2 regions of the Burkholderia sp. 22313 genome follow, and region 1 is predicted to be linked to the other one. Evidence: predicted binding sites of a transcription regulator. Region 1 holds the regulator's gene; the other holds the start of a gene.
The links. Region 1 encodes FliA, which starts transcription of late flagellar genes. Its sites were predicted from a motif close to CTAAAGTTTNNNNNNNNNNNGCCGNTA; they were not measured.
Positions count from the first base shown of each region.

Region 2: flgM (flagellar biosynthesis anti-sigma factor FlgM) is a predicted target of FliA. The motif match lies at 1,760-1,786, and genes of this name have one in related genera.

Region 1 is NZ_JBQEON010000024.1:54,242-58,627, forward strand. It holds gene flhF (flagellar biosynthesis protein FlhF) at 1-1,409, shown strand, start outside; gene ACTJKF_RS20070 (nucleotide-binding protein) at 1,402-2,220, shown strand; gene ACTJKF_RS20075 (RNA polymerase sigma factor FliA) at 2,243-2,977, shown strand; S-adenosyl-L-homocysteine riboswitch at 3,063-3,179, shown strand; gene ahcY (adenosylhomocysteinase) at 3,214-4,386, shown strand, end outside.
Region 2 is NZ_JBQEON010000015.1:120,850-125,235, reverse strand. It holds gene flgB (flagellar basal body rod protein FlgB) at 1-292, opposite strand, end outside; gene flgA (flagellar basal body P-ring formation chaperone FlgA) at 498-1,697, shown strand; gene flgM (flagellar biosynthesis anti-sigma factor FlgM) at 1,816-2,148, shown strand; gene ACTJKF_RS14915 (flagella synthesis protein FlgN) at 2,234-2,674, shown strand; gene ACTJKF_RS14910 (M24 family metallopeptidase) at 2,762-4,386, opposite strand, start outside.

The DNA.
Region 1 (4,386 bases):
TCGACGCCGATGCGCACGCGCTCGACGCGGCAGCGCCGTCGCCGGTTACGCCTGCTGTCACTGCCGATGCAACGCCGGCAGGCACGCCGGCCGCATCGTCCGAACCCGCGCCGTGGCTCGTCGAGCACGCGAAGCGCCTGACGCAGCAGCGCGAGGCGCTGATCGCCCGCGCGCAGGCGGCGCCGGCCGCAGCGCAAGCACCGGCCCGCACGCAGCCGGACGCCGCCGCCGCGACGCCGGCCGGCTGGGCGCGCGACATCGTGCGCGACGCCGAGCGCCGGATGCCGGGCGCGGCCGCCGCTGCCCGCGCAAGCGAAGCGAGCGCCGCGAGACCGATCGAACGCGCGGCCGAACGCACGCGCCTGTCCGCCGATGCGGCCGCCGCGGTGGCCGACGCGGTGAAGGCGCGCGTCGAGAGCATCGTCAACGACACGGTGATGCACGAGCTCGGCGCGATGCGCGGGATGATGGAAGAGCAGTTCGACAGCCTGATGTGGCACGACCGCCAGCGCCGCAGCCCGGTGCATGGCGCGCTGACCAGGCACCTGTTTTCGGCCGGCTTCTCCGCGCAGCTGGTGCGGATGCTGGTCGACAACCTGCCGTCCGGCGACGGCACGCAGACCTTCGAGCAGGCTGCCGACTGGGCGCAGTCGGTGCTCGCGGCAAACCTGCCGGTGCTCGAGAGCGAGGACGCGCTGATGGAGCGCGGCGGCGTGTTCGCGCTGATGGGGCCGACGGGAGTCGGCAAGACGACGACCACCGCGAAGCTCGCCGCGCGCTGCGTGATGCGCTTCGGTGCGAGCAAGGTCGCGCTGCTGACCACCGACAGCTACCGGATCGGCGGCCACGAGCAGCTGCGCATCTTCGGCAAGATCCTCGGCGTGCCGGTGCACGCGGTGAAGGACGCGGGCGACCTCGCGCTCGCGCTGTCCGAGCTGCGCAACAAGCACATCGTGCTGATCGACACGATCGGCATGAGCCAGCGCGACCGCGCGCTGTCCGACCAGATCGCGATGCTGCATGGCGCGAACGCGCCGGTGCAGCGCCTGCTGCTGCTCAACGCGACGAGCCACGGCGACACGCTGAACGAAGTCGTGCAGGCGTACCGCAGCGCGGGCGAACATCCCGACCTCGCCGGTTGCATCCTGACCAAGCTCGACGAGGCGACCCACCTCGGTGGCGTGCTCGACACCGTGATCCGCTACAAGCTGCCGGTCCACTACGTGTCGACCGGCCAGAAGGTGCCGGAAAACCTGTACGTCGCGTCGACCAAATTCCTGCTGAAGAGCGCGTTCTGTGTGCCGCGCGACGGCTCGCCCTTCGTGCCGCAGGACGAGGACATGCCGGCGCTGCTTTCCGCACTGACCGCACGTTCCACCGCCGAGCTGCACGAGGTGCGATTTGGATAAACGGATCATCGACCAGGCCGAAGGGCTGCGGCGCCTGCTGGCCGGGCGCGCGTCGCGCATCGTCGCGGTGACGGGCGGGCCGGCGGGTGTCGGCTGCACGTCCACCGTCGTCAACGTCGCGGCCGCGCTGGCCTCGCTCGGCAAGGACGTGCTCGTCGTCGACGAGCGCGCCGACGTGCAGTCGGCCGCGGCGACGCTCGCGGGCGCGTGGCTGCGCGACGGCGAACGCACGCGCGTCGCCGCCGGCTTCGGCCTGTGCGCGGCCGCGCGGCTCGCACGCGACGGCTACAGCGACTCGCAACTGAGCGACTTCATCGACGGCCAGGCCGACATCGTGCTGGTCGACGCGCAGCTCGGCGCCGACGGTGCGCTCTCCGCGCTCGCGCGCGAGGCGCACGACGTGCTGATCGTCACGCGGGTCGCCGCGCAGGCGATCACCGAGGCCTACGCGTGCATGAAGCGCCTGCATTTCTCGCACGCGGTCGCGCAGTTCCGCGTGCTGACCAATCACGTCGGCAGCCACGCGGATGCGAAGACCGCCTTCGACAACCTCGCGGGCGTCGCGAGCCGCTACCTGACGGTGTCGATCGCCGACGCCGGCTGCGTGAGCGCCGATCCGCTCGTCGAGCATGCGCGCGACCTGATGCATACCGCGGTCGACGCGTTCCCGTCGTCGGCGGCCGCGCGCGATTACCGGCAGATTGCCGCCGACCTGCTGTACTGGCCGATGCGTCCGGGTTCGGGCGCCGGCCGCGCCGTGCATGCGGGCGGCAAGCCGTCGTACGAGGCGGGTGCGGCCCACGCCGCGTGAGCGCCACCGGAAGGAGAGAGCCATGATGTACAACGCTCAGGGAAAAATGACCCAGGCCGACGTGCTCGCGCAATACGCGCCGCTCGTGCGGCGCCTGGGGCTGCAGCTCGTCGCGAAGATGCCGGCGAGCGTCGACCTCGACGACCTGATCCAGGCCGGCATGATCGGCCTGATGGACGCGGCCGGCCGCTACAAGGAAGACCAGGGCGCGCAGTTCGAGACCTACGCGACCCAGCGCATCCGCGGCGCGATGCTCGACGAGCTGCGCAGCAACGACTGGCTGCCGCGCAGCCTGCGCAAGACGTCGCGCGAGGTCGAGCACGCGGTGCACCAGGTCGAGCAGCACCTGGGCCGTTCGGCGAGCGAGACCGAGATCGCCGAGCACCTGAAGATGCCGCTCGACGAATACCAGGGGATGCTGCAGGACCTGCACGGCAGCCAGCTCATCTACTACGAGGATTTCGATCGCGCGGCCGACGACGAGCCGTTCCTCGACCGCTATCGCGTCGATCACGCCGATCCGCTGTCGGCGCTGCTCGACGACCACCTGCGCGAGGCGCTCGTCGAAGCGATCGAACGGCTGCCCGAGCGCGAGAAGCTGCTGATGTCGCTGTACTACGAGCGCGGGCTGAACCTGCGCGAGATCGGCGCGGTGCTCGAAGTCAGCGAGTCGCGCGTGTGCCAGCTGCACAGCCAGGCCGTCGCGCGCCTGCGCGCACGGTTGCGCGAACAGGCGTGGGTCGGCGCGGAGAACTGACCCTTTCTTGCGCCCACGCGCGCCGACGCCGCGCGTGGCGCGCGCGGCGCACAATTCCCGCGCCGATTTGCTACAATCGCTCCCGTTTTCCGAGGAGCGTTGCGACGGACCATCCTGCGTCCGCCAGGCTCGGAGAGCTTCACCAAGCAGCCGTGCGGCGAGATTCGCGCCGGCCCCGCTTCCTGAACGGCGCTCACGTCACCAATTTCTAGAACTTTTTTAGAAAGGAGGGCGTGATGAACGCCATTATCGATTCCAAGGCTTCCACCGATTACGTCGTCGCCGACATGGCGCTTGCCGGCTGGGGCCGCAAGGAACTGAACATCGCCGAGACCGAAATGCCGGGCCTCGTGCAGATCCGCGACGAATACAAGGCGCAGCAGCCGCTGAAGGGCGCGCGCATCGCAGGTTCGCTGCACATGACGATCCAGACCGGCGTGCTGATCGAGACGCTGAAGGCGCTCGGCGCGGACGTTCGCTGGGCCTCGTGCAACATCTTCTCGACGCAGGACCACGCCGCTGCCGCGATCGTCGAAGCCGGCACGCCGGTGTTCGCGTTCAAGGGCGAGTCGCTCGACGAATACTGGGAGTTCTCGCACCGCATCTTCGAATGGCCGAACGGCGAATTCGCGAACATGATCCTGGACGACGGCGGCGACGCAACGCTGCTGCTGATCCTCGGCGCGAAGGCCGAGAAGGACCGTTCGGTGATCGCGAAGCCGACCAACGAGGAAGAAGTCGCGCTGTACAAGTCGATCGCGAAGCACCTCGACATCGACGCGACCTGGTACTCGACGCGCCTCGCGCACATCAAGGGCGTGACCGAAGAAACCACGACCGGCGTGCACCGCCTGTACCAGATGGAAAAGGACGGCCGCCTGCCGTTCCCGGCGTTCAACGTGAACGACTCGGTCACGAAGTCGAAGTTCGACAACCTGTACGGCTGCCGCGAGTCGCTCGTCGACGGCATCAAGCGCGCGACCGACGTGATGATCGCGGGCAAGGTCGCGGTCGTCGCGGGTTACGGCGACGTGGGCAAGGGCTGCGCGCAATCGCTGCGCGGCCTCGGCGCGACCGTGTGGGTCACCGAAATCGATCCGATCTGCGCGCTGCAGGCGGCGATGGAAGGCTACCGCGTCGTGACGATGGAATACGCGGCCGACAAGGCCGACATCTTCGTGACGGCGACCGGCAACTACCACGTGATCAACCACGATCACATGAAGGCGATGCGCCACAACGCGATCGTCTGCAACATCGGTCACTTCGACTCGGAAATCGACGTCGCGTCGACCCGCCAGTACCAGTGGGAAAACATCAAGCCGCAGGTCGACCACATCATCTTCCCGGACGGCAAGCGCGTGATCCTGCTGGCCGAAGGCCGCCTCGTGAACCTCGGCTGCGCGACC
Region 2 (4,386 bases), on a different contig from region 1:
GAATCAGCTTCGCGGTGCCGGCCATGTGGCCGGGCGCCGTCGAGACCATCGTCATCCCGCTGGTCACGCCGGCCGGCTGCGCCATCGGCAGCTGCGCGGCATTGCTCGGCGCGAGACCGCCGCTGGTCTGCTTCAGCGAACGCGCGAGGGTCGACGCGAAATCGACGTCGCGGGCCTGGTAGCCGGGCGTGTCGGCGTTCGCGATGTTCGACGACAGCAGTTCCTGCCGATAGGCGCGCACGTCGAGCGCCTGTCGGCCGAACGCGAATTCGGCATCGAGTTTGTCCAGCATGTGTGCGTCTCTCCGTATGAAGCGCTGCACGCCCCTTGCGCCGGATGGCAACCCAAGAGGCTTTTTTCCATGACAGCGATGGTAGGCGCCGGGCGCAACCGGCAATCGGGCGAATAACGCGGCAAAGGCCCCCTCTATTCATCGTTTGCGCGACGGCCGCGCTCCCTAGAATGCGAATCGGATCAACGGCTTCGAGGACACGGCAATGACAGGCAGCGCACTTCGCGGGAACCCCGGACGCGGCATGCGGGTGCGCCGTGCGTTCGCGCTCGCCGCGGCGCTGTGGCTCGCGGCGCCGGTCGCGCACGCGGACGACGGGATGATCGTGATTCCCGGACGCGGCGAGTCGGCCGAAGCCGCGCTCGCGCATGCGAATGCGGCGCGCGGCGGGCAGTTCGGCGGGAACGCGGGAGCGGCTGTCGGGACGGGCATGGCGATGGCGGGCGGCGCCGCGGGTACGGCCGGCGTGGCCGCTACCGGCTACGCGCCGCAGCCGGCCGGCGCGATGGCCGTGACGAGCGTTCCGCCGCCGGCCACCGTGCCGGCACCGGCGCCACGCCCCGTCTATGCAGCCGCGGGCGCGAACGCCGCGTATGGCGCGCAGCGCGCAGTCGACCCGGGCAGCGTCGCGACCGTCGTCGCCGGTACGGCCGAACCCGCGTCGAATGCCGCTCGGCCGGCGGTCGCCGCGCGCATGGCGGCGGCGCGCGCCGGTTCGACCGCGCCGGCGCCGCGCACGCCGGCGGCTTCCGCCCACCCGGCCCAGGCGGCCACGCCGCCCGGCCAGCAGGACCCCGAGTCGATCCGGCGCACGGCCCTCGCGTTCCTGCAGCAGCAGGTCGCGGGCCTGCCGGGCAAGACCACCGCGACCGTCGCGGCCGCGTTTCCGCGCGGGCTCGCCGCCTGCACGACGCTCGAGCCGTTCCTGCCGACCGGCGCGCGCCTGTGGGGCCGCACGACGGTCGGCGTGCGCTGCGCGGGCGAACGGCCGTGGACGGTCTATCTGCAGGCGAAGGTTGCCGTGCAGGCCACCTATTACGTCGCCGCGCGGCAGATCACGCCCGGCGAGCCGCTCACCGCGGCCGACCTCGTCGCGCGCGACGGCGACCTGACGGTGCTGCCGCTCGCGGTGATCACCGATCCCGCGCAGGCGGTCGGCGCGACCGCGCTCGCGCGCATCGCGGCCGGGCTGCCGCTGCGCCAGGACATGCTGAAGAGCGCCGCGTCGGTGTCGGCCGGCCAGTCGGTGCGGGTCGTCGCGGCCGGGCCCGGCTTCACGATCTCGGCCGAGGGCAGCGCGCTCGCGAACGCGGCACCGGGCCAGTCGGTGCGGGTCAGGATGGCCGCGGGGCAGATCGTCACGGCGATCGTGAAGGACGCCGGAACCGTGGAAATTCCGCTGTAGGGCCGGATCCCGCCGCAAGATTGCAAAGAATTGTTTATTCGGAGAATTTCGGGCTCACGGTGCTAAAGTTCGGGCCGACCCGGCCGTTATCTGGGTCATACCGTACAGGAAACCCATCGTGAAGATCGATTCCACTCCGAACCCGAGCCCACTCGCGCCGACCGGCAACGGCGCGGCCCGCGCGCAATCCGGCGCGGCTTCGTCGTCGTCCGCACCGGCGGCCGACGCTGGATCGACCGGCGGCGACACGACCGTGAACCTGTCGGGCCTGTCCGGCCAGCTGCGTTCGGCGTCGGCCTCCGGCAGCGCCGACATCGACACGGCCCTCGTCCAGTCGATCAAGGACGCGCTGAACAACGGCACGTTGACGATCGACGTGAACAAGATCGCCGACGGCGTATTGAATACCGCCCGCGACCTGCTGCAACAGCAGCGCTCGCAGGGCAACTGAGCCGGCCCGAGGCCCGTCACGCCCGGACCGGTCCCCTGGTTTGCCGGCATGCGGGAACGCGTGCCGGCACGACGAGCATGACGCGATGAGAGAAGAGCTGCTGGCCACGGTCAACGACGAACACGCGACGGTCGAAGCGTTCGCGTCCCTGCTCGCCTACGAGGAAAAGGCACTGACGACGGCACAGCCGCTCGACATGCTGCCCGGCATCGTCGAGAAGAAGAGCGTGCTGATCGACCGGCTCGCGCAGCTCGAGCGCACGCGCGACACGCAGCTGTCCGCGCTCGGCTTTCCGGCCGGCAAGAAAGGCATGGACCAGGCCGCCGAGCGCGATGCACGCCTCGCCGGCCGCTGGCAGTTGCTGCTGCAGGCCGCCGAACGCGCGCGCCAGGCCAACGCGACCAACGGGATGCTGATCCGGATCCGGATGGACTACAACGACCGCGCGCTTGCGGTGCTGCGCTCGACGCCCGCGCCGGCCGGCGTCTACGGGCCCGACGGGCGCGTCTCCGCGCTGACGCGCTGACGGTTTGACGTACCGGTCACGCCGGCGCGCCGATGCGCCGGCCGTGCATCGCGCGGCCCGCCCGCGGCCGCGCGCCCCCGCCCCGTCTTACAGCAGCGGACACGCCGTGACCTGCGTCCCGCGTTCCACGCACAGCCGCTCGTAGTCGCGCAGATACGCGCGCTCGTCGTCGGTCAGCAGGTCGACGTCGATCAGGTCCCAGTCGTAGCCGACCGTGACGAGGTTCTCGAACGCCACCGTGTCCGCTGCGTGATCGTCCGCGCGCACGATCACGATGTTCTCGATCCGCACGCCGCCCTTGCCCGGCAAGTAAATGCCCGGCTCGACCGAAATCACCGCGTTCGGCACCAGTCCGTGCTGCGCGCCCGGCGCGAACCGCACGCCGCCCTCGTGCACGTGGATCCCGACGCCGTGCCCGGTGCCGTGGCCGAAATCGTAGCCATGGTCGCGGCACACCTGCCGGACCGCCGCATCGACGTCGCCGCCCGTCGCCGTCTTCGGGAAACGCGTGACGAGCCCCTTGATGCACGCCTTCAGCGCGACCGTGTAGATCTCGCGCTGCCACGGCTGCGCGACCGTCTCCGGCTGCGTGCGGCGCAGCACGACGCGCGTGCAGTCCGTCGCGAAACCGGCGTCGTAGTACGCGCCGCTGTCGAGCAGCACGAGTTCGCCTTCCGTCAGCGCGACGTCGGCGCTCGCCGCCGTGTAGTGCGCGAACGCGCTGTTCGCGCCGTTCGCGGCGATCGACGGGAACGTCAGCGCGACCGCCGAGCGCGCGCCGTACGCATCGTTGATCGCGCGCGCCAGGTCGTATTCGGTATGGCGCTGCCCCGGCTCCCCGGCCTTCGCCCAGCGCATCGTCTCGGCGATCGCCGCCGAACTGCGCGCGAACGCGTCGCGGAACCGGTCGAGCACCGCCGGCGTCTTGCCGGCCCGCAACGCCTCGACCGGGTTGAAATCCGCGTGGCGCGCGTGCGGCCACACGCGGCGCACCGACTCGACGAGCGCGCAGTTGACCGATTCGAAGCCGTAGCACACGTGATCGACCGCGAATTGCGCGAGGAAGCGCTCCAGTTCGGCGAAATCGCGCCGGATCACGTGCAGCGCCGGATACGACGCCAGCTCGACCGGGCACCCGTCGCAACCTTCCGGCAAGAACAGCGCGACCTGCTCGCCGATCGCGAACAGGAAGCCCAGGTGCGACGACGCATTCGGAATGTGATAGCCGCGGCTGTTCAGCAGGTACGCGAGATCGTCCGACGCGCACGTGAAGAACGCGGTCCGGCCGGGCGCCGCGCCGGTGTGCGCGGCGAGCCGGCGATTCAGCGCGTCGAGGTTCTGCGCGACGCTCGCGCCGGTCATCGCGTCCGGCAGCTCGAAGATCGGCCGCTCGACCACCCAGCCCGGCAGCGCGATCGCGCGGTCGATCTCGCGCTCGACGAGGCTCGTCCAGTCGAGCGACGCGGCTTGCGTCCGCTCGATGAGCCGATCGCGCTGCCCGACGCTGATCCGCAGCGCGTCGTAGCCGACCCGCGCGAGCCGGCTCGCGTGCGCGACCAGCCAGTCGGCCAGCGCTTGCCAGATCGTCACGTGCATCCCGAGCTTCTCGATCCGCACCTGCGCCGGGTCGCACTGCTGTTCGGCCTGCAGGTGATAGCGGCCGTCGACGAACAGCACGAACGGCGGCAGGCCGAGCGCCTGCGCGGTCGCCG